DNA from 2 places in the Enterobacter sp. Taxon_2 genome. Region 2 is predicted to be linked to the other one. Evidence: riboswitches for the same ligand, from Rfam matches in the RefSeq annotation. Region 2 holds a riboswitch; the other holds the start of a gene.
What was found. Region 2 has a riboswitch for cobalamin ahead of btuB (TonB-dependent vitamin B12 receptor BtuB). Riboswitches for the same ligand answer to the same signal wherever they lie in the genome.

Region 1 (15,516 bases), 1.8 Mb from region 2:
CCGTCACCGCGATATCCACGGCCGCCATCGAGCGGGTGATTCCCTGGGCCTTTGCCTGCGCCACCACCCGCGGGTCGCTGATATAGCAGCGGCATTCGCCCCCGAATGTGGACAGCAGCGTTTTGTTGATCCCGGAGAGCGCCATCGTGGTATCGGTATAGATAACGGACGGGCGACGGAGCGCCGCGCAAAGCTGCTCCAGCGCGTCATCTGAAAACCAGAGAATATCCAGCCAGTCAAAATCTGCGGTGGTATGGATCACCCGCTTGACGATCGCCTCATGCAGCGGGCTGGCGAACCGGTACTCCGGCCGCGTTTCGCGAACGATCTCGCCAATGATGTCGAAACTTTTGGCTTCAATCGCCTGGGGTTGCTGGATGTATTGCATTTTTTACTCTCCTCAGGCCACGCCAGCCATCAGCCAGCGTGCTGCGATAAACAGCGCCAGCGCCAGGGTGGAGGAAACCCACATCAGTCGAATCGTTCGGGAAATGTCGTCTACCGCAATCGGGCGCAGCGCGTCGCCGATCCACGGCTTTTCCACGCGCTGGCCAAAATAGGTGTTGGGTCCGCCAAGCCGGATGCCCAGCGCACCGGCAACCGTCGCTTCAGCCCACGCGCAGTTGGGGCTGCTGTGGTTATAGCGGTCGCGCCAGCCGACGCGCAGCGCGCGGGAGGGATCCTCGCGGCATAGCCACGCCGCAACGCTCAGCAAGAGCCAGCTCAGGCGCGCGGGGATAGCGTTCGCCACGTCATCCATACGGGCGCTGACCATGCCGATCGCGCGGTATTTTTCATGCTTGTAGCCCACCATTGAATCGAGGGTATTCACCGCCTTATAGGCCATCGCCAGCGGCGCACCGCCCAGCAGGAGGAAGAACAGCGGGGCGATAACGCCGTCGACCGTGTTCTCCGCGACGGTCTCCACCACCGCCCGGTTGATCTGTTCCGGCTGAAGCTGAGAGGTATCGCGCCCCACTATCCAGGAGAGCTTTTCGCGGCTTTCATCAAGGTCGCCTGCCCGCAGCGGGCGTTCAACGTCCTGCGCGGCGTTTGCCAGACTGCGCCCGGCCAGCACGGTAAACATCATCCACACCTCAATCGCCCAGCCCAGCCAGGGATGCACCCACCGTCCGAACGCCAGCACGCCCCAGGCTATGCCCCAGGTCAGCCCCACGACGGCCAGCCACATGACGCCGCCGCCAATGCGTAACGCCGCGTCGCTATGGCAGCAGCGGCGAACACCCCGCTGCACCGCATTGATCAGGTTGCCTATCCAGCGCACCGGATGCGGCCAGCGTTGCGGGTCGCCGATGATGACATCGAGCAACCACGCGACGCACCATGCCATCAGGGTCATAGCGCCCCCCTCGCCGCCGTCAGCCAGCGGCTGAGCATCATGGGGCGTTGGGCAAAGTGGAGGTGCAGGTAGCTTGCGAACGTGTTGCCAACCTGCCAGCCACCCGCCCATTCCTGCATCGTCACGCCATCGCGCACTTTGCGGCACGCCAGTACCGCAGGGGTTTGGGGGGAGAAATCGGAATAGTGAAACTCATGCCCACGCAGCACCTCCCCGCTATCGGCCAGCAGCGTGGGCTGGCGCGCCTGCGCCTCACAATAGCCAAAACGGGTCAGCCGTTTACCCATCCTGCTGTGGCCGGGGATAATATTGGCCATCCGGTGGGTGACCCCCTCGCTATCTTCCAGCGTGCTGCCGAGGTACATCAGCCCACCGCACTCGGCGTAGATCGCCACCCCGCACCGATGCGCCTCCCGCAGGCTGGCGAGCATCGCGGTGTTTTCCGCAAGCTGTGCCGCATGCAGCTCCGGGTAACCGCCCCCGAGCCAGACCATCTGGCAGTCAGGTAAGCGGCTATCGCGCAGCGGGCTAAAGCGGATAATGTCGACCCCGGAACGTTCAAGCAGCGTGATGTTATCCGGGTAATAGAAGTTGAAGGCCTCGTCATCGGCCATCGCGAGCGTTAACCCGCGCCCGGCGTCCCCGTCAGGGCGCACGGGCCAGGCGCCCTGCGGCAGCGACGCCATCTGGCTGAGCGCGAGAAGTTGTTCGATATCCAGCGTACGTTCGAGAATGGCGGCAAAATTTTGCCAGGTCTGCGGGTCCGCGGCCGACTCCCGGGCGGTGACCAACCCAAGATGGCGCTCGGGCAAACCGACGCCCTCAACGTGCGGCACATAGCCCAGGACGGGTAGCGTGCAGTAGTGCTCAATGGCCGTTTTGAGCAGCTGATAATGTGATTCGCTGTTGACGCGATTGACAATCACCCCGGCAATATTGAGGGTAGGATCGAACCGCTGAAAGCCCATTACGGTCGCGGCAATCGACGTAGATACCGCCTTGCCGTCCACCAGCAGAACCACCGGACAGCCCAGCTGTTTTGCCATCGCGGCGGTGCTGCAATAGTTCGGATCGGTGCCGTAGCCGTCATACAGCCCCATCACGCCTTCAATGACCGCGATATCCGCCTGCTGCATATGCTCGCAAAACAGCGCGTTGAGTATTGGCTCAGGAAGCATGAAGCTGTCGAGGTTGCGGGAGGAGGTGCCGCTGACTTTGGTATGCCAGCCGGTATCAAGATAGTCAGGGCCCACTTTATACGGCTGGACGCGTAATCCACGCTGTTTTAACAGACTCAACAGGCCAAGCGTCACCGTGGTTTTACCACAACCGCTTCCGGTACCTGCCAGAACAAACGCGTACTGCTTTGCCGCCATGACCCCGATCCTGTCCAGGGTGGTTGGGAGGTATAGATACACGTCGTCCCAGTCTTTCGACTGTATGATGCATCAGTACAACCCACTTCCCACCGAAGTTGTTGAACGTTCCCGACAGGCAGGTCTTCTGGCTTAGCGTCTTCCTCGCCCGTCCTTCCCAATCTCGCGATCAGTGGTCATTACGGGGTCGTCAGCATCACAGCAGCGGGGGCTGCGGGGGATTGTCACCCCCTTCCCTGCCACAAATGTGGCAAAACCTGTCGGCTTACATTATGAGAAAGAGTTCGTTCTCAAAACAGCAATGCTATTTACGGCGTTTCAATTCACCTTAGGCAATTACTTAACCGCAAATGAAAACCATGCTGAGTAAAACGTGGCGCCAGAATAATTGACGCCTTTCTCAATAACTCAACGTTTTATCACAAAAAATAAAAAGCAAAGATAATCACGCTTAAAATCTCAATATTTATTGTTCTATGACAAGTTATTGCACTACTTGATATTTTTTCATTTTATTGTGATCAAAATTCATCAGGATATTAAAGCCCGGCAAAAACATAATATTGCTGTTCAACGTAAGTCAGTGTGATTTCATTGATGCATTACGCGTTCAGCAGGTTCGCAGAATAATATGGAGGCTATAATTTGCGGTATATCAAGGTAAGAGGAATATCCTCATGACACTATGCTCCAGAAATTTCTGACCAGTAAGGTGGAAACGTGGCTGTTGCGCAATGCCCCGCGTCGTGCGGTGAGCTTATCCAGGGCTGGATTTTGGACAGTGAGAAGCTGGTCTCCTGCCCTGTCGAATGGTACAGCACCGTTGAGGTGAGCCACGGCTCACCCGTGGCGGATGAACGCCCGCTGTCGCGCGCGATGGTCGAGCGATTGTTGCAGCACTGGCACTACCCGGCGCAGCTAAGCCAGGATATCCGCATTGACGTGCACTCGACCATCCCGGTTGCCAAAGGGATGGCCAGCAGCACCGCGGATATTGCCGCCACCGCCGTCGCCACCGCCCACCATCTGGGGCGTCAGCTCGACGAAAGCACGCTGGCAACGCTTTGCGTTTCGCTCGAACCCACCGACAGCACCGTGTTTCGCCAGTTGACCCTTTTCGACCATAACGACGCTTCCACGCAGATCGCCTGCAACGCCCAGCCCGCTCTCGACCTGCTCGTTCTGGAAAGTCCGCAAACGCTGCGTACGGCAGATTACCACCGCATCCCGCGTCAGGCGGGGCTACTGGCCGGTGCGCCAGCGCTGAAAAGCGCGTGGGAAAAAGTCCAGGAGTCCTGCATAACGCAAAACCCTTATCGGATGGGCGAAGCGGCCACCCTCAGCGCCATTGCCAGCCAGACGCTGTTGCCTAAACCGGATTTTGACGCACTGCTCTCACTGGTGGAGGAGTGCGGTATTTACGGGGTGAACGTGGCGCACAGCGGTAGCGTCGTGGGTCTGATGTTGGACAGAAATAAAGACGATGTCGATTATGTGAAATGGCTGCTGGTAAAAAAACAGCTCACCCGCCACTGGCCTGAACAACACCTGCTGCGGATGGTAAAAGGCGGCGTGACGCTACTCTGACAGCAGCCAGTGCTGAATGAGCCACTCAACCTGCTGCCTGACCTCTTGCTCGTGCTCCTGCGCTAAAGCCTGCTGCAGCGGAGCATGCCGGAAGAACGCGGCCCAAAATGCACGCTTGCGCTCCCGGTCACCGCAAGCGCGATTAATCCGTTCACGCAGCGTCCCCGCCAGCCGCACGCTTTCCCGCATGCCCGGAGGAAGGTGGGCGGCGACATGCGCTTTGAGGATCTTGCTGTACACCGGCGCGTTGCCCCCGCAGCTCAGCGCAATAATGACCGGCGAATGGTCGATGATGGCCGGTGAGATAAAGGTGGCAGCAGAAGGGTCGTCCGTGACATTGCAAAAGATACGCTCCGCGCTGGCGGCCGCGGCGACCTGACGGTTCACCTGCGGATCGCTGGTCGCGGCAATGACCAGCCAGCACGATTGCAGATACTGCGGCGAAAACATCACCGGAAACCACTCGATGTCACCGCTCGCGTGCAGGCTGGCGAGTTCCGGCGTCAGGGTGGGCGCAACCAGATGCAGCACAGCCCCGGCGGCCAGCAGCCCCTTCGCCTTATGCGTCGCCACCTGCCCGCCACCGACGATCAGGCAGCGTTTCCCCTTCAGGTTGCAAAAAATCGGGAAATAGTCCATCGCCTTAGCCTTGTAAAACGTGAGTCAGCGCGTCAATAAACCGGCGGTTCTCCGCCTCGGTACGCACGGCAATCCGGTAGTAGTCGCGATCGAGCCCTGGATAGTTTTCGCAGTGGCGGATAAGGATGTGATGGCCGAGCAGCGCCGCCTTCAGGTCGAAACCCGGACGCAGACAGCGGAAGAAAATAAAGTTGGCCTGCGGCTTCCAGACCGCCAGCGATGAAAAGCGCGCCATCGCCTGCCACAGGAAATCCCGCTCCCGGGCGATAAAGGCGTGGCTGCGAGCAATATAGTCCTCATCCGACAGCAAATGTTGCCCCACAAGCGCCGAGAAGGCATTCACGGACCAGGGCTCACGGGTGCGTTTCAGCTGGCGAATGGTTTGCGTATTGCCGCTCAGCAGATACCCAAGGCGCAGCCCGGGAATAGCAAAAAACTTGGTCAGGGATCGCAGCAGGTAAAGATAGCGTGCCTCCGCCAGCCGCGGCGCCAGCGTGGAGCCCTGCGGCAGAAAATCGATGAACGCCTCATCCACAATCAGCGCAATCTGCAGCGATTCGCACAGCGAGGCCAGCCGGTCGAGAAGACCGGCATCAGGCATGAGTCCGGTAGGGTTGTTTGGCGTCGCGATGAACAGGCAATCGGGCCTGTGCGCGCGAACGGCGTCCAGTATGGAAACATCCACCTGGAACCCGTTCTGCTCACTCAGCGCATGGTCAATTATCTCGCAACCCTGCTGCTGTAATGCCCGGCGATATTCGGCGAAGCCCGGTACCAGCAGCATCGCCCGGCGAGGGGCAAGCGTTCGCACCAGGCCATAGATCAGCTCCGTTTCGCCATTCCCGGCAATCGTCTGGTCATAGTCACACTGACTGGCGCTGGCCAGCGCCTGATGAAGATGGCGGTATTCAACGTCCGGGTACTGCATGATGATATCCAGATGGGACACAATGAGCGACCTGACGCGATCGGGCAGCCCTAACGGATTGATGTTCGCGCTAAAGTCCACCAGCAGCTCGGGATCGATCCCCAACTGCAGCCCCGTTTCCAGAACGTTACCACCATGCTCACTCATTCGTTTCACTCGTCCATTTCGAAAATGTCAGGATAACATCAGACAACAACCTGATTCAGCGCGATATGTGATGCGGTAAATGCCAGTATCTCCTGCAGGCTGACCACCTCACCAATGACGATAAGCGCCGGAGCATGCAGTTTTTGACGTTCAACCTCGAGGTGAATATCGGTCAGCGTACCTTTGGCGATCTGCTGACGAGACTGGCTGGCATACATTACCACCGCCACCGGCGTTTCAGCGGACATGCCTCCCTCGATGAGCTGCTGGCAGATTTCCGTCAGCCGCGTCATTCCCATCAGAACGATCAGCGTTCCGTTGATTTGCGCCAGGGCATGCCAGTTTTGCGGGTCGTTCCCCTGGCACATATGACCGGTCACAATATGAAAGCTGGAGGCGTAATGACGGTGCGTGACCGGGATCCCGGCATAGGCCAGTCCGCCAATTGCGGAACTGATCCCCGGCACAATTTCGAACGTCAGGCCGTCTTTCGCCAGCTGCTCGGCCTCTTCGCCCCCGCGGCCAAAAACGTAGGGGTCCCCGCCTTTCAGGCGCACCACCTGCCGCCCTTCCCCGGCATGCTTGACCAGCAGGGCATTGATTTGTTCCTGAGGCACCGGATGATGGCTTGGGGTTTTACCGACATCAATAATCAGACAGCCTGCCGGAGCCTGAGCCAGAAGTTCAGGGTTTACCAGGCGATCGTGAACAATCACCTCCGCATGGCGGATACAGTGCAGACCTTTTACCGTAATCAAAGACGCATCGCCAGGCCCTGCCCCTACAAGCCAAACCTTCCCTTTACTCATCGTTATATCCTCAGATTAAATATTTAAAGACGCAAGAAAGCGGGTAATTAAAATTAGTGCTGAATTATACATCCCCTCCACACGTCAAAAATTTGATGTATTTATCACTCTTTCTTAATTTTACGAATGGCGTTTATGACCAATATCAATAAAACAGTGAATACCGCCTTCCCTCTGCCATTACGACATTATTGCTTTGGTCATCATGCTAAAAAAAACATATAAATCGCCTTCAGCAATAAAACAGGCGCGCGATCACAAATATTAAAACGGTTTTGTCAGCGACGTTTACAGATAAATATCAACCCTAAAATAAAGCGCACACAAGTAACTGATATGAAACACGTTTCAATGCGACATCATTACCATCATCATTTTTGGAAGGATTTTTTGAAAATAGATCAATTGCATCCACTTCGTCTTCAAAACACACTCCAACACCATTAACAGACCCAATGTACATTAACCGTTTTTAATACCCATTTTATTTTCACTATCAGCCCTACAGAGGATTACCCATGAAAAAATCAACACTTGTTATTGGCGTCATTGGTGCTGACTGCCATGCGGTAGGCAATAAAGTTCTGGATCGTGTTTTTACTTCCCATGATTTTCACGTCATCAATCTTGGTGTGATGGTGAGCCAGGATGAATATATTGATGCGGCCATCGAAACGGGTGCTGATGCTATTGTCGTTTCATCCATCTACGGCCATGGCGACATCGACTGCCTGGGGCTGCGCGAGCGCTGCATCGAACGCGGTATCGGCGACATTCTGCTTTTTGTTGGCGGTAACCTTGTGGTGGGTAAGCACGATTTCGCCGATGTCGAAGCCAAATTCAAAGAGATGGGTTTCAACCGCGTGTTCGCTCCGAGCCACGACCTGGAAGACGTCTGTCAGCTGATGGCGAACGATATACAACAGCGTCAGCGCGTTGAAGAGCTCTGTCTTGAAGAGGGCTTCTGATGCAAATCGTCTCAGTCGACATTGGCTCGACGTGGACCAAAGCCGCACTCTTCACGCCGGAGGGTGATGCGTTAACGTTGGTCAACCACGTTCTGACCCCGACGACGACCCACCATCTGGCGGAGGGTTTCTTTACCAGCCTGAACCAGGTGCTAAACGTTGCCGATGCGCGACCGTTGCTGAACAGCGGGGACGTTACGCTGAAATACTCGTCGTCGGCGAAAGGCGGGCTCGCCGTTGCCGCAATGGGTCTGGTGCCGTCAATAACCCTGGAATCAGCCAAAGTCACCGCCCATTCAGCGGGTGCCAAAATCGCCCAGTACTACTCGTACAAACTGAACCGTCACGATATCCAGGCGCTGGAGGACTCCCCGCCGGACATTCTGCTGTTCACGGGCGGTACGGACGGCGGCGAAGAGAGCTACGGACTGGCCAATGCCCGCGCGCTGGCTGCGTCAACGCTGGACTGCGCCATTATTTACGCCGGAAATCGCGATATTCAGGACGACGTGCAGGCCATTCTTGGCCACAAAGATCTGATCGTGGTCGACAACGTTTTGCCTGACCTCGATCACCCGAATCCGTATGCCGCCCGCAAGGCTATCTGCGATGTCTTTCTCTCCCGCATCGTGAAGGGGAAAGGGCTGGACGTTATCGTCGGGGAAACTGGCGAAGAGCCGATGCCCACGCCGTGGACCGTCTACGAGCTGGTGAAAGCGATCAGCGATGTCGACAGCGCGTGGAAAGAATTCATGCTGATCGACATGGGCGGAGCCACCACCGACGTCTATTCCGCCAGCGCCAACATGCTCTCCCCGGATACCGTCCTGCACGGCGTGCCTGAGCCGTTTGTGAAACGCACCGTAGAGGGCGACCTCGGCATGCGCGTCTCGGCGGTGGTGGTTGGCGAAAGTACGCAGGAACTGGTGAACGCGGTGTTCGCCCACCAGCCTCAGCGCAGGGAAGCGTTCTATGGCTATCTGCGCCATCTGGTCGCGCATCCGGACTACCTCCCTGCTACCGAAGAAGAAAAGCATTTCGACACGCTGCTGGCCGGGCTGTGCGTGGGGTACGCCAGCGAGCGCCATGCCGGCACCAAAAAACAGGTCTGTACCTGCGTAGGCAACGTCGATTTGCAGATGGGGCGCGATCTGACCACCGTGCGCAAAGTGGTGGGTTCCGGAGGATGGCTCTCCCGCGCCAGCCAGTTCGACATTCACCGCTGGCTGAAGTACCGCGAGCTGGACGACAGCAGCAGACGCGTTCTTTTACCCGGGCAGTTTGACTATTACCGCGATGCAAAAGGTCTGCTTCCTCTGCTGGCGAACGTCGCCAGGCTGGACCCGCAGGCGGCGGCTCGCACCAGTATTCAATGTTTAACCCTATAAAACCTAAGGCAGCAACGAATGGAACTTCGAAATAAAAAGCTAACCCATGACGAATTCATGACTGAGCGGCAACAGGTCTTGCAGACCTGGCAAACCGGCAAGGACGTTGAGAACTTCGAAGATGGCGTGAAGTACCAGCAAACCATTCCTGAGCAAAAACGCTTTTCTCACGCCCTACTGAAGGCGGACCAGGAAGGTAAAACCCTGAGCCAGCCGCGCGCAGGCGTAGCGCTGATGGATGAACATATCGCCCTGCTCAAAACGCTGCAGGAAGATTGCGATTTGCTGCCCAGCACCATCGATGCCTACACCCGTCTGAATCGCTATGAAGAGGCGGCGGTAGGGATTCAAAAATCCATCGAAGCGGGCACCTCCAAACTTAACGGCTTACCGGTCGTCAACCACGGCGTCGCCGCCTGCCGCCGCATGACTGAAGCGCTGGAGAAACCGATTCAGGTACGTCACGGCACGCCGGATGCGCGCCTGCTGGCGGAGATCGCGATGGCCAGCGGCTTTACCAGCTATGAAGGCGGCGGTATCTCCTACAACATTCCGTACGCCAAGCGCGTCACTCTGGAAAAATCTATCCGCGACTGGCAGTACTGCGACCGCCTGATGGGCCTGTACGAGGAGAACGGCATTCGCATTAACCGTGAACCGTTTGGCCCGCTGACCGGCACCCTGATCCCGCCGTTTGTGTCCCACTCGGTGGCGATTATCGAAGGTCTGCTGGCGCTGGAACAGGGCGTGAAGTCAATTACCGTCGGCTACGGCCAGGTCGGTAGCCTGACGCAGGATATCGCCGCGATTCAGGCTCTGCGCGAGCTGTCCCACGAATATTTCCACAACCACGGCTTTGACGATTACGAGCTGAGTACCGTCTTCCACCAGTGGATGGGCGGCTTCCCGGAAGATGAGTCGAAAGCGTTTGCCATTATCTCCTGGGGCGCAGCGGTTGCCGGTATGTCCGGGGCGACCAAAGTGATCACCAAGAGCCCGCACGAGGCGTTCGGTATTCCGACCGCCGCCGCAAACGCCCAGGGGCTGAAGGCCTCGCGTCAGATGCTCAACATGGTCAGCGATCAGAAATTCCCGCCGTGCGCCGCCGTCGAGCAGGAAGTCGAGCTTATTAAGAGCGAAGTCCGCGCCGTGCTGAAGAAAGTCTTCGAACTGGGCAACGGCGATGTCGCGCGCGGGACGGTGCTGGCGTTTGAAGCGGGCGTGCTGGACGTACCGTTCGCCCCTGCCTCCTGCAACGCAGGCAAAATTCTGCCGGTGCGTGATAACGCCGGTGCCATTCGCGTGCTGGAAGCCGGTGCGGTTCCGCTGCCGAAAGATATCCTCGCCCTGCATCACGATTACGTCGCCGAGCGCGCGCGTTTTGAAGGCCGTAAGCCCTCATTCCAGATGGTTGTTGATGACATCAACGCGGTATCCCACAGTAAATTAATAGGAAGACCATAATGAAAATTAAGCAGGCCCTTTTCACCGCAGGCTACTCCTCGTTCTATTTCGACGATCAGCAGGCCATCAAAAACGGCGCCGGTCATGACGGGTTTATCTATACCGGCAATCCGGTAACGCCTGGATTTACGTCCGTTCGTCAGGCGGGTGAATGCGTATCCGTACAGCTGATTCTGGAAAACGGCGCGGTGGCGGTGGGCGATTGTGCAGCGGTGCAATATTCAGGGGCAGGCGGTCGTGATCCGCTGTTCCTGGCTGAACACTTCATTCCGTTCCTCAACGATCACATCAAGCCGCTGCTGGAAGGCCGTGACGTTGACCGGTTCCTGACGAATGCCCGTTTCTTTGACGAACTGCGTATAGACGGCCATCTGCTGCATACCGCCGTACGCTATGGTCTTTCGCAGGCGCTGCTCGACGCGGCGGCACTGGCGACCGGCCGTCTGAAAACGGAAGTCGTGTGTGATGAATGGCAGCTACCGTGCGTTCCGGAGGCCATTCCGTTATTTGGTCAGAGCGGCGACGACCGCTATATCGCCGTCGACAAGATGATCCTCAAAGGCGTTGACGTACTGCCACATGCGCTTATCAACAACGTGGAAGAGAAGCTGGGCCTGAAAGGGGAAAAACTGCGGGAGTATGTGCGCTGGTTATCCGACCGCATCCTGAGCCTGCGCACCAGCCCGCGCTATCGCCCGACGCTGCACATTGACGTGTACGGCACCATCGGTCTGATTTTCGATATGGATCCGGTACGTTGCGCCGCCTATATCGCCAGCCTCGAAAAAGAAGCCCAGGGCCTGCCGCTGTACATTGAAGGGCCGGTGGATGCGGGTAACAAGCCGGATCAGATCCGCCTGCTGACCGCCATCACCCACGAGCTGATGCGTCTGGGTTCCGGCGTGAAAATCGTTGCCGATGAGTGGTGTAACACCTATCAGGACATTGTGGACTTCACCGATGCGGGCAGCTGCAACATGGTGCAGATTAAAACCCCGGACCTGGGCGGTATTCACAACATCGTTGATGCGGTGCTGTATTGCAACAAGCACGGCATGGAAGCCTATCAGGGCGGTACCTGTAACGAAACGGAAATCAGCGCCCGCACCTGCGTGCACGTGGCCCTCGCCGCTCGCCCGATGCGCATGCTGATCAAACCGGGCATGGGCTTCGATGAAGGTCTTAACATCGTGTTTAACGAAATGAACCGCACCATCGCACTGTTGCAGACTAAGGATTAAAAGATGGCACGTACATTTAAGATCTTATCGCCAACGGCTATCCTGGGCTATGGCTTCCCGGAAGAGAGCTTTCGGAAGGCCATGGAAGCGTCGCCGGATCTTATTGCGGTCGACGCAGGCTCTTCCGACCCTGGCCCCCACTACCTGGGGGCAGGTAAGCCTTTCACCGACCGGGCGGGGGTAAAACGCGATCTGCGCTATATGATCGTGGCTGGCGTTAAGCACAACATTCCGGTGGTGATCGGTACCGCCGGTGGGTCCGGCGCCGCGCCTCATCTGGAGTGGTGCCGCCAGATAATCCTTGAGATTGCTCAGGAAGAGAAACTCTCATTCTCCATGGCGCTGATCCCGTCGGATGTCGATAAAGCCACCGTGCATCAGGCGCTGGATGACGGGAAAATCACCGCCCTGGATTTCGTCCCGGAACTGACCCACGAGGCTATCGAAGAGAGCACCTATATCGTGGCACAGATGGGTATCGAGCCTTTCCAGCGGGCGCTGGCGGCCGGGGCGCAGGTGGTGCTGGGCGGACGGGCGTACGATCCGGCCTGCTTTGCCGCGCTGCCCATCATGCAGGGCTTCGATGAAGGTCTGGCTCTGCACTGCGGTAAGATCCTCGAGTGCGCGGCGATTGCCGCTACGCCGGGGTCCGGCTCCGACTGCGCGATGGGCATCATTGACGATAACGGCTTTACGCTGAAAACGTTTAATCCGAAGCGTAAATTCACCGAAACGTCTGCGGCGGCGCACACCCTGTACGAGAAATCTGACCCGTACTTCCTGCCGGGGCCGGGCGGCGTTCTGAACCTGAAAGGGTGCAGCTTCAAAGCGGTCAACGAGGGCGAAGTGTACGTCAGCGGTTCCCGCCACGAAGAAACGCCGTACGCGCTGAAGCTGGAAGGCGCCCGCCGGGTCGGCTTCCGCTGCCTGACCATTGCCGGTACGCGCGACCCGATCATGATTGCCGGGATCGATAATATCCTCGAAGAAGTGCAGGTCAGCGTGAAGCGCAACCTCTCGCTGAATGACGACAGCATCCGCATGACGTTCCACCTGTACGGAAAGAATGGCGTGATGGGCAACCATGAGCCGATGCAGTCCGCCGGGCACGAACTGGGTATTTTGCTGGACGTAGTGGCCCCCACCCAGGATATCGCCAACAGCGTCTGTTCGCTGGTGCGCTCTACCCTGCTGCACTACGGCTATGAAAACCGGATCGCAACAGCGGGCAACCTCGCGTTCCCGTTCTCCCCTTCCGACATTCAGAGCGGCCCGGTGTATGAGTTCTCAATCTACCACCTGATCGAAGCGAGCGACGCGCTGCGTTTTGATTTCCACCTCGAGCAGGTCACGCCAGAAGGAGTTCAGTTATGAAACAGGGTATTTGCTCACTGGCGCAGGTCATTCGTTCTAAAAACGCCGGACCGTATGAGCTGGTTCTGGATATTTTATTTAAAACGCGTGAAGACTATCAGCGGGTAAAAGCCTCGGAGCAATTAACGCCGCAGCTTATTGCCCGTTTATATAACGTTAAGCCTGACTTTATTCATCGCATTATCTGGTTCGATCCGGCCAATGCGGTCAAAATCGTCATGCCTCGCGATATTATCTCCGGCAACGTCGGTGACAATGATGTCTATGGTGCCCAGCAGCATGCACCGTTATTAAGTATCGAGTTTGATCTGTAACACTACAAATACAACAACGTCCATTGGGATATAGATATTTGCTGTATCACTGTATTCCAGATAATTCATGCGGTTGGTCACAACAAACGTGCGTCTGAGCAGTTCATCAGGGCTCAGGCGCACGCGACCCTACACATTAACCAACCTTTATCCGATGGAGTAAACATGAAAAAAATAAGCTTAACGAAAATGATCATATTAGGTTTGATACTCGGCATGATTGCCGGGGTGGTCATTAATAATATGGCATCAGCAGATACAGCAAAAACGTACGCACAGGATATCTCTATTTTCACTACCATATTCTTACGCATGGTGAAAATGATTATCGCCCCGCTGGTCATTTCCACCCTGGTGGTTGGCATAGCCAAAATGGGTGATGCTAAAACGCTTGGCCGTATATTCTCCAAAACCTTTTTCCTCTTTATTTGCGCCTCGCTGCTGTCCATCGCCCTGGGGCTGGTTATCGTCAACATCTTCCAGCCTGGCGCAGGCATTAACTTTGTCCCCCATGACGCCGGGGCCGTTGCGGCCGTTCAGTCCGAGCCGTTCACGCTGAAAGTGTTTATCTCTCACGCGGTACCGACCAGCATCGTTGATGCGATGGCCCGCAACGAGATTCTACAAATCGTGGTGTTCTCGATTTTCCTCGGCTGCAGCCTGGCAGCCATTGGTGAGAAAGCCGACCCCATCATTAAGGTGCTCGACTCTCTGGTGCATGTGATGCTGAAGCTGACGGGTTACGTCATGCTGTTTGCACCGCTGACCGTATTTGCCGCGATCTCCGGACTGATTGCCGAACGCGGTCTGGGCGTGATGGTCAGCGCCGGTATTTTCATGGGTGAGTTCTACATGACGCTCGGCCTGCTGTGGGCGATTCTGATTGGCCTGTCCACGATGATTGTCGGTCCGTGCATCAGTCGTCTGACTAAAGCGATTCTCGAACCTGCGCTGCTGGCCTTTACGACCTCAAGTTCAGAAGCGGCTTTCCCGGGCACGCTGAACAAACTGGAAAAATTCGGCGTCTCCTCCAGGATTGCCAGCTTTGTCCTGCCCATCGGCTACTCCTTTAACCTGGTCGGCTCAATGGCCTACTGCTCGTTTGCGACCGTGTTTATCGCCCAGGCGTGCAACATCGAACTGAGCATTGGCGAGCAGATCACCATGCTGCTGATCCTGATGCTGACCTCTAAAGGGATGGCGGGCGTGCCGCGCGCATCGATGGTGGTTATTGCCGCCACGCTCAACCAGTTCAACATTCCGGAAGCGGGTCTGATTCTGCTGATGGGCGTCGATCCGTTCCTCGACATGGGCCGTTCCGCCACCAACGTGATGAGTAACGCAATGGGGGCCGCTATCGTCGGTCGCTGGGAAGGCGAGCACTTCGGCGCCGGCTGCCGCGGCAAGGTTCCGGCCAAAGAAAGCACTGCTTCAGAAACTGAAATCGCCATGTATTGATTACAAAGGCCAACCGTGGTTGGCCTTTCGTCTTCCGATGTACAGGAAAGCCCCATGAAGATAAACATTTTCGGCGTCAGCCTTTTATCCGTCAGCCTGATGTTTAGCGCTGCCACGCTGGCGCAAACCGCGCCGGACTATGCGCAGCTGCTTGAACAGGCTCACCAAAAATTCAAAGGTAATCATGAGGGGAAGGTCGCCGACTACATCCCTGCCCTGGCGACCTATAGCCCCGACAATTTCGCCATCACCCTCGCCACGGTCGACGGCAAGATTTACCAGGTTGGCGACGTGAAAAAAGCGTTTCCAATGGAGTCGCTGAGCAAGGTTTTCACCCTGGCGCTGGCGATGGAGCAGCGCGGTCCGCAGGAGGTGCTGGATAAACTCGGCGCCAGTGCGACCGGTCTGCCCTTCAACTCCGGTTTAGCCATTGAACTGAACAAAGGTGCGCCGGAAAACCCGC
Region 2 (15,516 bases):
GCGCACCAGTCGTAAGGTTCTGTTCACACAGGCAGGTCTTCTGCTGGTGGATCAGGCGCGCACCGTGCTGCGCGAGGTCAAAGTGCTCAAGGAAATGGCAAGCCAGCAGGGGGAGGCCATGTCCGGACCGCTGCATATTGGCCTGATCCCAACCGTTGGCCCGTATCTGTTACCGCACATCATTCCGATGCTGCACCAGACGTTCCCGAAACTCGAAATGTACCTGCACGAAGCGCAAACCCATCAGCTGCTGGCGCAGTTAGATAGCGGCAAGCTCGACTGCGCCATTCTGGCACTGGTAAAAGAGAGTGAGGCCTTTATTGAAGTGCCGCTGTTCGATGAGCCGATGATGCTGGCGATCTATGAAGATCACCCGTGGGCGAACCGCGATCGCGTGCCGATGGCCGATCTGGCGGGTGAAAAGCTGCTGATGCTGGAAGATGGCCACTGCCTGCGCGATCAGGCGATGGGCTTCTGCTTCGAAGCGGGTGCGGATGAGGATACCCATTTCCGCGCAACCAGCCTGGAAACGCTGCGTAACATGGTCGCGGCGGGAAGCGGTATAACGCTGCTGCCTGCGCTGGCCGTGCCGCGCGAGCGTAAGCGTGATGGCGTGGTCTATTTGCCGTGCATCAAGCCGGAGCCGCGTCGCACTATCGGCCTGGTATATCGTCCGGGTTCACCGCTGCGCAGCCGCTATGAGCAGCTGGCAGAGGCCATCCGTGGTTCGATGGATGGCCATTTCGACAGCGCGTTAAAACAGGCGGTTCAGGCCGTTTAGTGCCGCTACCCGGTAGGCTTCCGCCATGGTCGGGTAGTTAAAGGTGGTGTTAACGAAGTACTCAATGGTGTTACCACCACCTTTCTGCTCCATTATCGCCTGTCCGATATGAATGATTTCCGCGGCGCGTTCACCAAAGCAGTGAATGCCGAGGATCTCTTTCGTCTCGCGGTGGAACAGGATCTTCAGCGTTCCCACGCTCATCCCCACGATTTGCGCCCGCGCCAGATGTTTAAACTGCGCACGACCCACCTCGTAAGGCACCTTCATTGACGTCAGCTGCTGCTCGGTTTTCCCTACGGAACTGATTTCCGGGATGGTGTAGATGCCCGTCGGGATATCTTCAATCAGATGCGCCGTCGCTTCGCCTTTTACCAGCGCCTGTGCGGCAATGCGTCCCTGGTCGTAAGCAGCTGAGGCCAGGCTTGGGTAGCCAATCACGTCGCCGACCGCGTAAACGTGTGGCAGGGCGGTCTGATACATGCTGTTGACCTTCAGCTGACCGCGGCTGTCGGTCTCGAGTCCGATATTTTCCAGCTGCAGGGAATCGGTATTGCCGGTACGGCCGTTGGCGTACAGCAGGCAGTCCGCTTTCAGCTTCTTGCCGGACTTCAGGTGCATGATCACCCCGTCGTCACAGCCTTCGATCTTCTCGTACTCTTCGTTGTGGCGAATCACCACGCCGCTGTTCCAGAAGTGGTAGGAGAGCGAATCTGACATTTCCTGATCGAGGAACGCCAGCAGGCGGTCGCGGGTGTTGATCAGGTCAACTTTGACGTCCATTCCACGGAAGATCGACGCATATTCGCAGCCAATAACCCCTGCGCCATAGATAATGACGTGGCGGGGTTCATGGTGCAGGCTCAGAATCGAATCGCTGTCGTAGACGCGCGGGTGCGAGAAGTCCACGTCGGCCGGATGGTAAGGACGTGAGCCGCAGGCAATTACAAATTTTTCAGCCGTGATGGTTTCAACCGACCCGTCGTGGCATTCGAGTGCCAGGGTGTGTTCATCCACAAAATGCGCGTTGCCCTGCAAAATTTCGCAGTGGTTACGCTCATAAAACCCCTGACGCATACGCGTCTGCTGGTTAATGACGGTATCCGCGTGATTCAGGATGTCGGCAAAAGATGAACGAAGAAGTCGGGAATGGTCGCTGTAAAGAGGGTTCTGGTTAAATTCGATAATGCGGCTAACGGCGTGGCGGAGGGCTTTCGAAGGGATGGTGCCCCAGTGGGTGCAACCGCCGCCGACATTATGGTAGCGCTCGATGACCGCTACTCTGGCTCCCTGTTTCACCAGACCCATAGCAGCGCCTTCGCCGCCGGGGCCGGAACCAATAACTATTGCGTCGTAATCGTAGGAATGTGGCATGGCAAGGCTTACCTGTTCTTATACATAAAAGCAACAGAATCATAACATCATTGCCAGAGTAACCCAATTATCGTTGTGCTTTTTTCCGGCAGTGGAGCACAAACCGCACGTAAACAATCATTCACAAAGCCAGGCAAACAGATTAATTTTATTCTCTGGTATAGTGCCATCAGGCCTTTGGAAGGATTCAACTATCGTGATGGGCGTAAGAGCACAACAAAAAGAGAAAACCCGGCGTTCGCTGGTGGAAGCCGCATTCAGTCAACTGAGTGCCGAGCGGAGTTTTGCCAGTTTGAGCCTGCGCGAAGTCGCACGCGAGGCCGGGATTGCGCCAACGTCCTTCTATCGTCACTTCCGTGATGTGGATGAACTGGGCCTGACCATGGTCGACGAGAGCGGCCTGATGCTGCGTCAGCTGATGCGCCAGGCGCGTCAGCGTATCGCCAAAGGGGGCAGCGTGATCCGCACCTCCGTATCGACCTTTATGGAATTTATCGGCAACAATCCCAACGCGTTTCGTCTGCTTCTGCGCGAGCGTTCGGGCACATCGGCAGCGTTTCGTGCCGCCGTCGCGCGCGAAATTCAGCACTTCATCGCGGAACTTGCCGACTATCTTGAACTCGAAAACCATATGCCGCGTGCGTTTACTGAAGCACAGGCCGAGGCGATGGTGACGATTGTATTCAGCGCGGGTGCCGAAGCGCTGGATGTCAGCATTGAACAACGCAAGCAGCTCGAAGAGCGACTGGTATTACAGCTCAGGATGATCTCCAAAGGCGCGTACTACTGGTATCGCCGTGAACAAGAGAAACTGGCACATCAAACCGAAGAGTGAAGGTGAGTAATGAAACAGTCAGGTCAGGATAAAGGGACGCTGTTGCTGGCATTGATCGCTGGCTTATCCATTAATGGTACGTTTGCCGCTATTTTTAGCTCAATCGTGCCGTTTTCGATTTTCCCGCTTATTGCGCTGGTGCTGACGGTGTACTGCCTGCATCAACGTTACCTGAACCGCACCATGCCGGTGGGGTTACCGGGGCTGGCCGCCGCCTGCTTTATTCTGGGCGTATTGCTGTACAGCACCGTGGTTCGCGCGGAATATCCGGATATCGGCTCTAACTTCTTCCCTGCGGTACTGTCTGTGGCGCTGGTGTTCTGGATTGGCTCGCGCATGCGTAGCCGTAAGAGCCAGTTACCAGAGTAAAGGGTTTTGTCATTGTAGGCCGGATAAGCGAAGCGTCATCCGGCTTTTTTGGCAGGTGGCACTTCGCTTACCTGCCCTGCCCTACAAGGCCACATTACTTCGCCGTGAGGAGTACACCGCACTCCATATGGTGCGTATACGGGAACTGATCGAACAGCGCCAGACGTTCAATACTGTGCGTCTGGCCTAATGTTTCGAGATTCTTACACAGCGTCTCCGGATTGCAGGAGATGTACAAAATACGCGGGTACGCCTGCACCATCTTCTCTGTTTCGCTGTCCAGGCCACTGCGCGGCGGGTCGACAAAAATCGTCTCACACTGGTAGCTCTTCAGATCGATCCCTTCCAGGCGGTTAAACTGGCGAACGCCGTTCATGGCCTGGGTAAACTCTTCAGCAGCCATGCGAATGATCTGCACGTTGTCGATATGGTTGGCGGCAATGTTGTACTGCGCGGCGGCCACCGACGGCTTGGCGATTTCCGTTGCCAGCACGCGATCGAAGTTACGCGCCAGCGCCAGCGAGAAGTTGCCGTTACCGCAGTAGAGCTCAAGCAGATCGCCCGTTGACCCTTCCGTCGCCTTCAGCGCCCACTCCAGCATCTGCACGTTCATCGCGGCGTTCGGCTGGGTGAAGCTGTTCTCGACCTGACGGTAAACCATCTCTCTACCCGCTACCGGCAGGCGCTCGTCGATGTAGTCCTGATCCAGCATGATTTTGGTTTTGGTCGCGCGGCCAATCAGGTGAACGTTGATGTTCTGCGCGCGCAGCGCATCGCGCAGCGCTTCCGCCTGCTCGCGCCACTCGTCGTTAAGCGCTTTGTGATACAGGAGAGAGACAATCGCCTGATTGCTTTGCGTGGTCAGGTAGTCAATCTGGAAAAGCTTGTTACGCAGTACCGGATTGTTACGCACACCGTCCATTATCAGCGTCATTAACTGGTTAATGAGCTCGCTCGCCGCCGGAAAGCTGTCCACGCGGATACGGGACTTTGTCTGCTGATCGAAAATGATGTGGTACAGGTCGTCACCGTCGTGCCAGATGCGGAACTCGGCGCGCATGCGGTAGTGGCTGACAGGAGAGCGGAACACCTCGGGAACGGGCGCGTTGAAAGGCGTCATCATACTTTGCAGGCGGACAACTTTCTCTGCCAGCTGCGCGTCGTACTGTTCTGTCGGGAGGTGTTCTGGGGTCATGATGCGTCCTGAGTGATAAAGAATTACGCGGCGATTGTAGGCATTGTTCAGGGGATGTCCAGATTTAATGGCCAATAGCTGTCTGGACATCCATACGTGTCTAATTGTAGCATTCTGTTTCCGGTCTCCTGAGAGTGAAAAGGGAATCCAGTGTAAATCTGGAGCTGACGCGCAGCGGTAAAGACTGGCGGGATGAGCGTTGTAGACACTGTGAAAATGGGAAGTCTTCATCCTTATATAGCCACCTAGCCCGAAGACCTGCCGGGATCACGTCGCATTTGGTTTCATCATCGCGTGCTATCGATGAGGCCTGCGGCATCCTTCTTATATTGTGGATGCTTTAACAATGATTAAAAAAGTATCGCTGTTGACGGCGTTGTCCGTCACGGCATTTTCGGGCTGGGCGCAGGACAGCGCCGACTCGTTGGTGGTCACGGCAAATCGTTTTGAACAACCGGCAAAAACTGTTCTGGCACCGACGTCCGTCGTGACGCGTGAAGAAATTGAGCGCTGGCAGGCAAAGAGCGTGGTGGAAATCATGTCACGTCTGCCTGGCGTGGATATCGCGCAAAGCGGTGGAATGGGCTCGAACTCTTCGACTTTTATTCGCGGAACGGAATCTCGCCATGTGCTGGTGCTGGTTGACGGTATTCCTTTGAATAACGCCGGGATCAGCAACGTTCCCGATCTGAGCCAAATCCCGACCTCGCTGATTCAGCGTATTGAGTACATCCGTGGTCCGCGTTCAGCCCTGTATGGCTCCGACGCGATTGGTGGCGTGATTAACATCATTACCGGACGTGATAAGCCGGGTGCAGAAATCTCAGCGGGCGTTGGCTCTAAGGGATATCAGACCTATGATGGCGCTTTCCAGCAGGTGCTGGATAAAACCAAAATCACCATGGCGGGTAACTACACCTATACCCGTGGTTTTGACATCGCCGCAAAAGATGCGCCGCGCCAGCCTGACCGCGATGGCTTTATGAGTAAATCGCTGTACGGCTCCGTGGAACAGCAGATTACCGACAGCGTGAGCGGCTTCTTCCGTGGCTTTGGTTATGACAACCGCACCGCGTATGACGGTTACGATCACTACGACGCCAACTTTATGGTGGATGGACGACCTGATACTCGCCAGCTCTACAGCCAGAACTGGGATACCGGTCTGCGTTACAACCAGGGGATTTTCCAGTCACAGCTGGTGGCGGGCTATGGTCGCAGTAAAGATCAGAACTATGATCCGAAGAAAGGGCGTTACGCTGATTCCGCCACCATGGATGACGTGAAGCAGTACACCACCCAATGGCTCAACACCGTAGAAGTCGGTCACGGCAACATTGGCGCAGGTCTGGACTGGCAAAAGCAGAAGACCCAGGCTGGAACGGGCTATCTGGAGAAAGGTTACGAGCAACGCAATACCGGCGTGTTTGTTTCGGCGATGCAGCAGTTCAGCAGCGTGACGCTTGAAGCGGCGGCGCGTAATGACGATAACTCTAACTTCGGCAACCATGGCACGTGGCAAACCAGCGCAGCGTGGGAGTTTGTGGATGGCTATCGCGTCATTGCCTCCTACGGTACCGCATTTAAAGCACCGACCATGAGCCAGATCCACAGTGCCTCTTACGGTAATCCGGACCTTAAACCAGAGGAGAGTAAGCAGTGGGAAGGGGGCTTTGAAGGCCTGACGGGACCGGTCAACTGGCGTATCACCGGTTATCGCAATGACATTGATAATCTTATTAGCAGCGATCCGCATACGTATCGTTACTACAATGTTGACGAAGCACGTATTAAAGGTGTGGAAGCGACGGCACAGTTCGATACTGGCCCGGTCGGGCATCAGATTTCCTACGATTATGTCGACCCGCGTAATGCCAAAACCAACGAAGTACTGGCCCGTCGTTCTAAGCAGCAGGTTAAGTACCAGCTTGACTGGCATGTATGGGATCTCGACTGGAACCTTGCCTACCGTTATCTGGGCACTCGCTATGATGTCGCGATTGATCCAGACACCTATTCGTCAGAACGCGTGAAAATGGGCGGTGTTAGTCTGTGGGATGTCGCAGTTTCGTATCCTGTCACCTCACATCTCACAGTTCGTGGTAAAATAGCCAATCTGTTCGATAAAGATTACGAGACAGTTTATGGCTACCAAACTGCAGGACGGGAATACACCTTGTCTGGCAGCTACACCTTCTAATCCGCGTCCCACCGTGCTGGTGTTTGATTCCGGCGTCGGTGGGCTTTCGGTCTATGATGAGATTCGGCATCTTCTGCCGGATCTCCATTACATCTACGCCTTCGATAACGTCGCTTTCCCGTACGGGGAAAAGAGCGAAGATTTTATTGTTGAGCGTGTGGTGGAAATCGTCACTGCGGTACAAAAGCGCTATCCCCTTGCGCTGGCCGTCATCGCCTGTAATACGGCGAGCACCGTTTCTCTTCCCGCCCTGCGTGAAAAATTCCAGTTCCCGGTTGTGGGCGTCGTTCCTGCAATAAAGCCTGCCGCGCGTCTGACGGCGAACGGCATTGTGGGCTTGCTGGCCACGCGAGGTACGGTAAAGCGTCCTTATACCCGCGAGCTGATCGACCGTTTTGCAAACGAATGCCAGATAGCGATGCTGGGTTCGGCTGAGCTGGTGGAGATGGCTGAAGCGAAGCTGCATGGCAAGGCGGTATCACTCGAGGAGCTGCGTCGTATTCTACGTCCGTGGCTGCGGATGCCCGAACCTCCGGATACCGTTGTGCTGGGCTGTACCCACTTCCCGCTATTACAGGAAGAGCTACTGGAGGTGCTGCCGGAGGGGACACGCCTGGTGGATTCCGGTGCGGCTATTGCCCGTCGTACGGCCTGGTTGCTGGAGCATGAAGCGCCGGATGCGAAATCTACCGATGCGAATATCGCGTTTTGTATGGCCATCACGAAAGAGACTGAGCAACTTTTACCCGTTTTACGCCGTTATGGCTTTGAAACGCTCGAAAAACTGGCGCTGTAGCACGGTTTTGAGCAAAAAAGAGACGGTTGAAAGTTTTTTTTAAAAGAGGGGTTGTCAACGTCTGAGAACTCCCTATAATGCGCCTCCACTGACACGGAACAACGGCTTACAGGCCGCCGGGTTAGCGGGGTTCAGAGATGAACGCCAGCAGAGAAAAGCGAAAATAATCACTTGACTCTGAATGAGGAAAACGTAATATACGGGACCTCGCAACGGTGAGCTTAACGCCACGTTGCAACTGCTCTTTAACAATTTATCAGACAATCTGTGTGGGCACTCAAAGTGACATGGATTCTTAACGTCCTCGGACGAAAAATGAATACCAAGTCTCTGAGTGAACATACGTAATTCATTACGAAGTTTAATTCACGAGCATCAAACTTAAATTGAAGAGTTTGATCATGGCTCAGATTGAACGCTGGCGGCAGGCCTAACACATGCAAGTCGAGCGGTAGCACAGAGAGCTTGCTCTCGGGTGACGAGCGGCGGACGGGTGAGTAATGTCTGGGAAACTGCCTGATGGAGGGGGATAACTACTGGAAACGGTAGCTAATACCGCATAACGTCGCAAGACCAAAGAGGGGGACCTTCGGGCCTCTTGCCATCAGATGTGCCCAGATGGGATTAGCTAGTAGGTGGGGTAACGGCTCACCTAGGCGACGATCCCTAGCTGGTCTGAGAGGATGACCAGCCACACTGGAACTGAGACACGGTCCAGACTCCTACGGGAGGCAGCAGTGGGGAATATTGCACAATGGGCGCAAGCCTGATGCAGCCATGCCGCGTGTATGAAGAAGGCCTTCGGGTTGTAAAGTACTTTCAGCGGGGAGGAAGGCGGTGAGGTTAATAACCTCATCGATTGACGTTACCCGCAGAAGAAGCACCGGCTAACTCCGTGCCAGCAGCCGCGGTAATACGGAGGGTGCAAGCGTTAATCGGAATTACTGGGCGTAAAGCGCACGCAGGCGGTCTGTCAAGTCGGATGTGAAATCCCCGGGCTCAACCTGGGAACTGCATTCGAAACTGGCAGGCTAGAGTCTTGTAGAGGGGGGTAGAATTCCAGGTGTAGCGGTGAAATGCGTAGAGATCTGGAGGAATACCGGTGGCGAAGGCGGCCCCCTGGACAAAGACTGACGCTCAGGTGCGAAAGCGTGGGGAGCAAACAGGATTAGATACCCTGGTAGTCCACGCCGTAAACGATGTCGACTTGGAGGTTGTGCCCTTGAGGCGTGGCTTCCGGAGCTAACGCGTTAAGTCGACCGCCTGGGGAGTACGGCCGCAAGGTTAAAACTCAAATGAATTGACGGGGGCCCGCACAAGCGGTGGAGCATGTGGTTTAATTCGATGCAACGCGAAGAACCTTACCTACTCTTGACATCCAGAGAACTTAGCAGAGATGCTTTGGTGCCTTCGGGAACTCTGAGACAGGTGCTGCATGGCTGTCGTCAGCTCGTGTTGTGAAATGTTGGGTTAAGTCCCGCAACGAGCGCAACCCTTATCCTTTGTTGCCAGCGGTTAGGCCGGGAACTCAAAGGAGACTGCCAGTGATAAACTGGAGGAAGGTGGGGATGACGTCAAGTCATCATGGCCCTTACGAGTAGGGCTACACACGTGCTACAATGGCGCATACAAAGAGAAGCGACCTCGCGAGAGCAAGCGGACCTCATAAAGTGCGTCGTAGTCCGGATTGGAGTCTGCAACTCGACTCCATGAAGTCGGAATCGCTAGTAATCGTAGATCAGAATGCTACGGTGAATACGTTCCCGGGCCTTGTACACACCGCCCGTCACACCATGGGAGTGGGTTGCAAAAGAAGTAGGTAGCTTAACCTTCGGGAGGGCGCTTACCACTTTGTGATTCATGACTGGGGTGAAGTCGTAACAAGGTAACCGTAGGGGAACCTGCGGTTGGATCACCTCCTTACCTTAAAGAACCTGCCTTTGTAGTGCTCACACAGATTGTCTGATGAAAAACAGCAGTAAAAAACCTCTACAGGCTTGTAGCTCAGGTGGTTAGAGCGCACCCCTGATAAGGGTGAGGTCGGTGGTTCAAGTCCACTCAGGCCTACCAAATTTGCGAAGCAAATTTGAAGAGGTTAGCAAAACGATGGGGCTATAGCTCAGCTGGGAGAGCGCCTGCTTTGCACGCAGGAGGTCTGCGGTTCGATCCCGCATAGCTCCACCATCTTTTACTGCGAAAACAAGAAAACTTCAGAGTGAACCTGAAAAGGTGCACTGCGAAGTTTTGCTCTTTAAAAATCTGGATCAAGCTGAAAATTGAAACGACACATCTCTAAGGTGTGTTCGAGTCTCTCAAATTTTCGCAATCAGAAGTGAAACATCTTCGGGTTGTGAGGTTAAGCGACTAAGCGTACACGGTGGATGCCCTGGCAGTCAGAGGCGATGAAGGACGTGCTAATCTGCGAAAAGCGCCGGCGAGGTGATATGAACCTTTGACCCGGCGATGTCCGAATGGGGAAACCCAGTGTGATTCGTCACACTATCGTTAACTGAATACATAGGTTAACGAGGCGAACCGGGGGAACTGAAACATCTAAGTACCCCGAGGAAAAGAAATCAACCGAGATTCCCCCAGTAGCGGCGAGCGAACGGGGAGCAGCCCAGAGTCTGAATCAGCTTGTGTGTTAGTGGAAGCGTCTGGAAAGTCGCACGGTACAGGGTGATAGTCCCGTACACGAAAATGCACAGGTTGTGAACTCGAAGAGTAGGGCGGGACACGTGGTATCCTGTCTGAATATGGGGGGACCATCCTCCAAGGCTAAATACTCCTGACTGACCGATAGTGAACCAGTACCGTGAGGGAAAGGCGAAAAGAACCCCGGCGAGGGGAGTGAAAAAGAACCTGAAACCGTGTACGTACAAGCAGTGGGAGCACCTTCGTGGTGTGACTGCGTACCTTTTGTATAATGGGTCAGCGACTTATATTCTGTAGCAAGGTTAACCGTATAGGGGAGCCGAAGGGAAACCGAGTCTTAACTGGGCGTTAAGTTGCAGGGTATAGACCCGAAACCCGGTGATCTAGCCATGGGCAGGTTGAAGGTTGGGTAACACTAACTGGAGGACCGAACCGACTAATGTTGAAAAATTAGCGGATGACTTGTGGCTGGGGGTGAAAGGCCAATCAAACCGGGAGATAGCTGGTTCTCCCCGAAAGCTATTTAGGTAGCGCCTCGTGAATTCATCTTCGGGGGTAGAGCACTGTTTCGGCTAGGGGGCCATCCCGGCTTACCAACCCGATGCAAACTACGAATACCGAAGAATGTTATCACGGGAGACACACGGCGGGTGCTAACGTCCGTCGTGAAGAGGGAAACAACCCAGACCGCCAGCTAAGGTCCCAAAGTCATGGTTAAGTGGGAAACGATGTGGGAAGGCACAGACAGCCAGGATGTTGGCTTAGAAGCAGCCATCATTTAAAGAAAGCGTAATAGCTCACTGGTCGAGTCGGCCTGCGCGGAAGATGTAACGGGGCTAAACCATGCACCGAAGCTGCGGCAGCGACACTATGTGTTGTTGGGTAGGGGAGCGTTCTGTAAGCCGTTGAAGGTGTGCTGTGAGGCATGCTGGAGGTATCAGAAGTGCGAATGCTGACATAAGTAACGATAAAGCGGGTGAAAAGCCCGCTCGCCGGAAGACCAAGGGTTCCTGTCCAACGTTAATCGGGGCAGGGTGAGTCGACCCCTAAGGCGAGGCCGAAAGGCGTAGTCGATGGGAAACAGGTTAATATTCCTGTACTTGGTGTTACTGCGAAGGGGGGACGGAGAAGGCTATGTTAGCCGGGCGACGGTTGTCCCGGTTTAAGCATGTAGGCGGAGGTTCCAGGTAAATCCGGTACCTTTTAACGCTGAGGTGTGATGACGAGGCACTACGGTGCTGAAGTAACAAATGCCCTGCTTCCAGGAAAAGCCTCTAAGCATCAGGTAACATCAAATCGTACCCCAAACCGACACAGGTGGTCAGGTAGAGAATACCAAGGCGCTTGAGAGAACTCGGGTGAAGGAACTAGGCAAAATGGTGCCGTAACTTCGGGAGAAGGCACGCTGATATGTAGGTGAAGCCCCTGCGGGTGGAGCTGAAATCAGTCGAAGATACCAGCTGGCTGCAACTGTTTATTAAAAACACAGCACTGTGCAAACACGAAAGTGGACGTATACGGTGTGACGCCTGCCCGGTGCCGGAAGGTTAATTGATGGGGTTAGCGGTAACGCGAAGCTCTTGATCGAAGCCCCGGTAAACGGCGGCCGTAACTATAACGGTCCTAAGGTAGCGAAATTCCTTGTCGGGTAAGTTCCGACCTGCACGAATGGCGTAATGATGGCCAGGCTGTCTCCACCCGAGACTCAGTGAAATTGAACTCGCTGTGAAGATGCAGTGTACCCGCGGCAAGACGGAAAGACCCCGTGAACCTTTACTATAGCTTGACACTGAACACTGGTCCTTGATGTGTAGGATAGGTGGGAGGCTTTGAAGCGTGGACGCCAGTCTGCGTGGAGCCGTCCTTGAAATACCACCCTTTAATGGCTGGTGTTCTAACGTAGACCCGTAATCCGGGTTGCGGACAGTGTCTGGTGGGTAGTTTGACTGGGGCGGTCTCCTCCCAAAGAGTAACGGAGGAGCACGAAGGTTAGCTAATCCTGGTCGGACATCAGGAGGTTAGTGCAATGGCATAAGCTAGCTTGACTGCGAGAGTGACGGCTCGAGCAGGTGCGAAAGCAGGTCATAGTGATCCGGTGGTTCTGAATGGAAGGGCCATCGCTCAACGGATAAAAGGTACTCCGGGGATAACAGGCTGATACCGCCCAAGAGTTCATATCGACGGCGGTGTTTGGCACCTCGATGTCGGCTCATCACATCCTGGGGCTGAAGTAGGTCCCAAGGGTATGGCTGTTCGCCATTTAAAGTGGTACGCGAGCTGGGTTTAGAACGTCGTGAGACAGTTCGGTCCCTATCTGCCGTGGGCGCTGGAGAATTGAGGGGGGCTGCTCCTAGTACGAGAGGACCGGAGTGGACGCATCACTGGTGTTCGGGTTGTCATGCCAATGGCACTGCCCGGTAGCTAAATGCGGAAAAGATAAGTGCTGAAAGCATCTAAGCACGAAACTTGCCCCGAGATGAGTTCTCCCTGAGACTTTAAGTCTCCTGAAGGAACGTTGAAGACGACGACGTTGATAGGTCGGGTGTGTAAGCGCAGCGATGCGTTGAGCTAACCGATACTAATGAACCGTGAGGCTTAACCTTACAACGCCGAAGGTGTTTTGGCGAAGAGACAGACACGATTTTCAGCCTGATACAGATTAACAGAATTTGCCTGGCGGCTTTAGCGCGGTGGTCCCACCTGACCCCATGCCGAACTCAGAAGTGAAACGCCGTAGCGCCGATGGTAGTGTGGGGTCTCCCCATGTGAGAGTAGGGAACTGCCAGGCATCAAATTAAGTAGTAAGCCGGTGCATAAATCCGGTGGTTACAAGCAGTCTTCGGTGGAGCGGTAGTTCAGTCGGTTAGAATACCTGCCTGTCACGCAGGGGGTCGCGGGTTCGAGTCCCGTCCGTTCCGCCACTTATTAAGACATTAAGCCTGCCCTATCGGCAGGCTTAATGGCAAAAACTTTAGGGGCGTAGCTCAGTTGGTAGAGCACCGGTCTCCAAAACCGGGTGTCGCGAGTTCGAGTCTCTCCGCCCCTGCCATATAGAATCCTTTGCTTCGGCAAAGGATTTTTTTTTGCCTGAAGCGCTGCAGAAAACGCTCTTCTTAATTTTTCAGCCAGCATTCCTGCTGGCTGATGTATCAATCCATTACATTGATTTTTAACAGATCTTTTATCTGTGATTGCTTATCACTGTTTTGCAGCCAAATCGCATACAGCGGCCTGGTAAGCGTGGTGGAATCCAGCACCGTATGCAGCCCCGCTTTAGTATCTGCCCAGCGAACAGGTAACCAGGTACAACCTCTCAGCAAGGGCAGCTGCTGACAGGCGATCTCCGCAGAGCTGGTCGTTAGCTGCGGAACATCATCAGGTGCAATCAATCCCGTCTCATGCTGCTGAAAATCAGGCCCCCATTCCAGCCGCAAATAGGTCAGGTCTGCCTTCATCATCGAAGGTTCAGAGGCATAAAGCGCCAGTCCAAACTGACCCACAATCTGGCTGCTAAATTCGTCCATCTTGGGGGCTTCGGTTGTGATCAGAAGATCAAGCTGGCGCTCATGAAGTTGCTTAACCAGCGACTGCCGTTGCGCAATCCTGGCTTCGAATTGCAGGTGACTGTGTGAATGATAAAGCCGGGTAAGCCACTGACTTAGCATACATTCCCACAGGGAAGCGCTGGCCCCTATCGAGAACTCATTATGCCTCGACGTATGTGCCACCTCTTTGCGTGCCGCCTGCCAGGTATTCATGAGCGTTTCAGCGTACGGCAGCAGTTTCTCGCCGGCAGGCGTTAAGCGAATATTGTTACGATGGCGGGTAAAAAGATTCACACCCAGTTGATTTTCCAGCTGTCGAATACGAAAACTGACGGCTGACTGCGTCAGGTAAAGGGCTTCCGCTGCTCGCCCAAAGTGGCGTGTTCTGCTCACTTCAAGGAAAGTTTTAAGCAATTCCGTATCCACATCTTTCTCCGCAAAATTATTTGTCGTTATGATTTAAATGTTTTGTTTTACACTCTGTCAAGCGTAACTAATACTCCGCGCCATAAATAGCTCGGCCAAAGAATTAGGAGCGTGTAGGATGGCGGAAAGCTTTACGACGACTAATCGTTTTTTCGACAATAAACATTATCCGCGCGGGTTCTCTCGTCACGGCGATTTCACCATCAAAGAAGCTCAACTGCTTGAGCGCCATGGTTATGCCTTTAACGAGCTGGATCTGGGTAAGCGTGAACCTGCAACCGAAGACGAAAAACAGTTTGTTTCTGTTTGCCGTGGTGAGCGTGAGCCGCAGTCTGAAGCGGAACGTGTGTGGATCAAGTACATGGCGCGCATTAAGCGTCCAAAGCGCTTCCATACGCTGTCTGGCGGTAAGCCGCAGATGGAAGGTGCAGAAGACTACACCGAGTCTGATGACTAAGATGATAAGAAGGGGCTACGGCCCCTTTTTTTATGCCAGCAACTTCTGCAGATGCAGCAGCAAACGATCGATAGCGCGATAGCTCAGCGCCTCCTGCAAATGTTTCCTCTCAATGTCAGTGCACCCCTCCACGTCAGCAATGGTTCTGGCCACTTTCAACAAACGCTGCCACGCACGTATGGATAGCCCGAACCGCGTCAACGTCTCCTCCAGCCATCCCGCATCCTCAATGTTAAGAGAACAAAACTGCCGGATCCCGGCATTATCGAGCCGCGCATTTAGCCTGTTCTGACGGACGTACTGCCGTTTCTGGGCTGCAATCACCCGCTCGCGTACCGCTGCTGAGCTTTCACCCGTGATGCCCGTTTGCCTGAGCAGCCCCGGGGGAGGAAGCGGGATTTCGAGAGATAAATCGAAACGGTCGAGGAACGGACCGGATAACTTACCGAGATAGCGCAATGTCTGCTCTGGCGTACAGCGGTTATGGTTGCCCTGGTAGTGACCCGTCGGGCTGGGGTTCATCGCGGCGACCAGCTGAAACTGCGCGGGATAGCTTATTTTGGCCCGCGTGCGTGAGATATGTATCTCGCCGGATTCAATGGGCTCCCGCAGTGCATCCAGCACGCGGCGCTCAAACTCCGGCAATTCATCAAGAAACAGAATGCCATTGTGTGCCAGCGAGATCTCACCCGGCCCGGGGATAGACCCACCGCCGACCATTGCCGTCAGTGAAGCACTATGATGTGGGGAACGAAAAGGGCGACGGCGCCACTGTTTTTGCAACGATGCAGAACTGATGAGGCTGTATATGGCGGCACTTTCCAGCGCTTCATGATTATTGAGCGGTGGAAGCAACCCACTCAACCTGCTCGCCAACATGGTT

Region 1: it holds a riboswitch for cobalamin, as region 2 does, so the genes downstream of both, AC4IC4_RS07700 (cobyrinic acid a,c-diamide synthase CobB) here and btuB (TonB-dependent vitamin B12 receptor BtuB) in region 2, are expected to answer to the same signal.

The regions. Positions count from the first base shown of each region.
Region 1 is NZ_CM178024.1:1,644,239-1,659,754, reverse strand. It holds gene AC4IC4_RS07710 (cobalt-precorrin-8 methylmutase) at 1-388, opposite strand, end outside; gene cbiB (adenosylcobinamide-phosphate synthase CbiB) at 401-1,360, opposite strand; gene AC4IC4_RS07700 (cobyrinic acid a,c-diamide synthase CobB) at 1,357-2,736, opposite strand; cobalamin riboswitch at 2,837-3,012, opposite strand; gene AC4IC4_RS07695 (L-threonine kinase) at 3,457-4,323, shown strand; gene AC4IC4_RS07690 (precorrin-2 dehydrogenase/sirohydrochlorin ferrochelatase family protein) at 4,315-4,962, opposite strand; gene cobD (threonine-phosphate decarboxylase CobD) at 4,967-6,037, opposite strand; gene cobA (uroporphyrinogen-III C-methyltransferase) at 6,076-6,846, opposite strand; gene glmS (methylaspartate mutase subunit S) at 7,365-7,814, shown strand; gene glmL (methylaspartate mutase accessory protein GlmL) at 7,814-9,202, shown strand; gene AC4IC4_RS07665 (methylaspartate mutase subunit E) at 9,221-10,666, shown strand; gene AC4IC4_RS07660 (methylaspartate ammonia-lyase) at 10,666-11,907, shown strand; gene AC4IC4_RS07655 (acyclic terpene utilization AtuA family protein) at 11,911-13,281, shown strand; gene AC4IC4_RS07650 (DUF4387 domain-containing protein) at 13,278-13,595, shown strand; gene AC4IC4_RS07645 (dicarboxylate/amino acid:cation symporter) at 13,761-15,053, shown strand; gene glsA (glutaminase A) at 15,108-15,516, shown strand, end outside.
Region 2 is NZ_CM178024.1:4,685,713-4,701,228, reverse strand. It holds gene oxyR (DNA-binding transcriptional regulator OxyR) at 1-781, shown strand, start outside; gene sthA (Si-specific NAD(P)(+) transhydrogenase) at 755-2,155, opposite strand; gene fabR (HTH-type transcriptional repressor FabR) at 2,352-2,990, shown strand; gene AC4IC4_RS22330 (YijD family membrane protein) at 3,000-3,359, shown strand; gene trmA (tRNA (uridine(54)-C5)-methyltransferase TrmA) at 3,454-4,554, opposite strand; cobalamin riboswitch at 4,659-4,834, shown strand; gene btuB (TonB-dependent vitamin B12 receptor BtuB) at 4,901-6,754, shown strand; gene murI (glutamate racemase) at 6,699-7,550, shown strand; rRNA gene AC4IC4_RS22310 (16S ribosomal RNA) at 7,934-9,473, shown strand; tRNA gene AC4IC4_RS22305 (tRNA-Ile) at 9,544-9,620, shown strand; tRNA gene AC4IC4_RS22300 (tRNA-Ala) at 9,659-9,734, shown strand; rRNA gene AC4IC4_RS22295 (23S ribosomal RNA) at 9,905-12,808, shown strand; rRNA gene rrf (5S ribosomal RNA) at 12,878-12,993, shown strand; tRNA gene AC4IC4_RS22285 (tRNA-Asp) at 13,050-13,126, shown strand; tRNA gene AC4IC4_RS22280 (tRNA-Trp) at 13,179-13,254, shown strand; gene hdfR (HTH-type transcriptional regulator HdfR) at 13,355-14,176, opposite strand; gene AC4IC4_RS22270 (MaoP family protein) at 14,295-14,633, shown strand; gene AC4IC4_RS22265 (YifB family Mg chelatase-like AAA ATPase) at 14,664-15,516, opposite strand, start outside.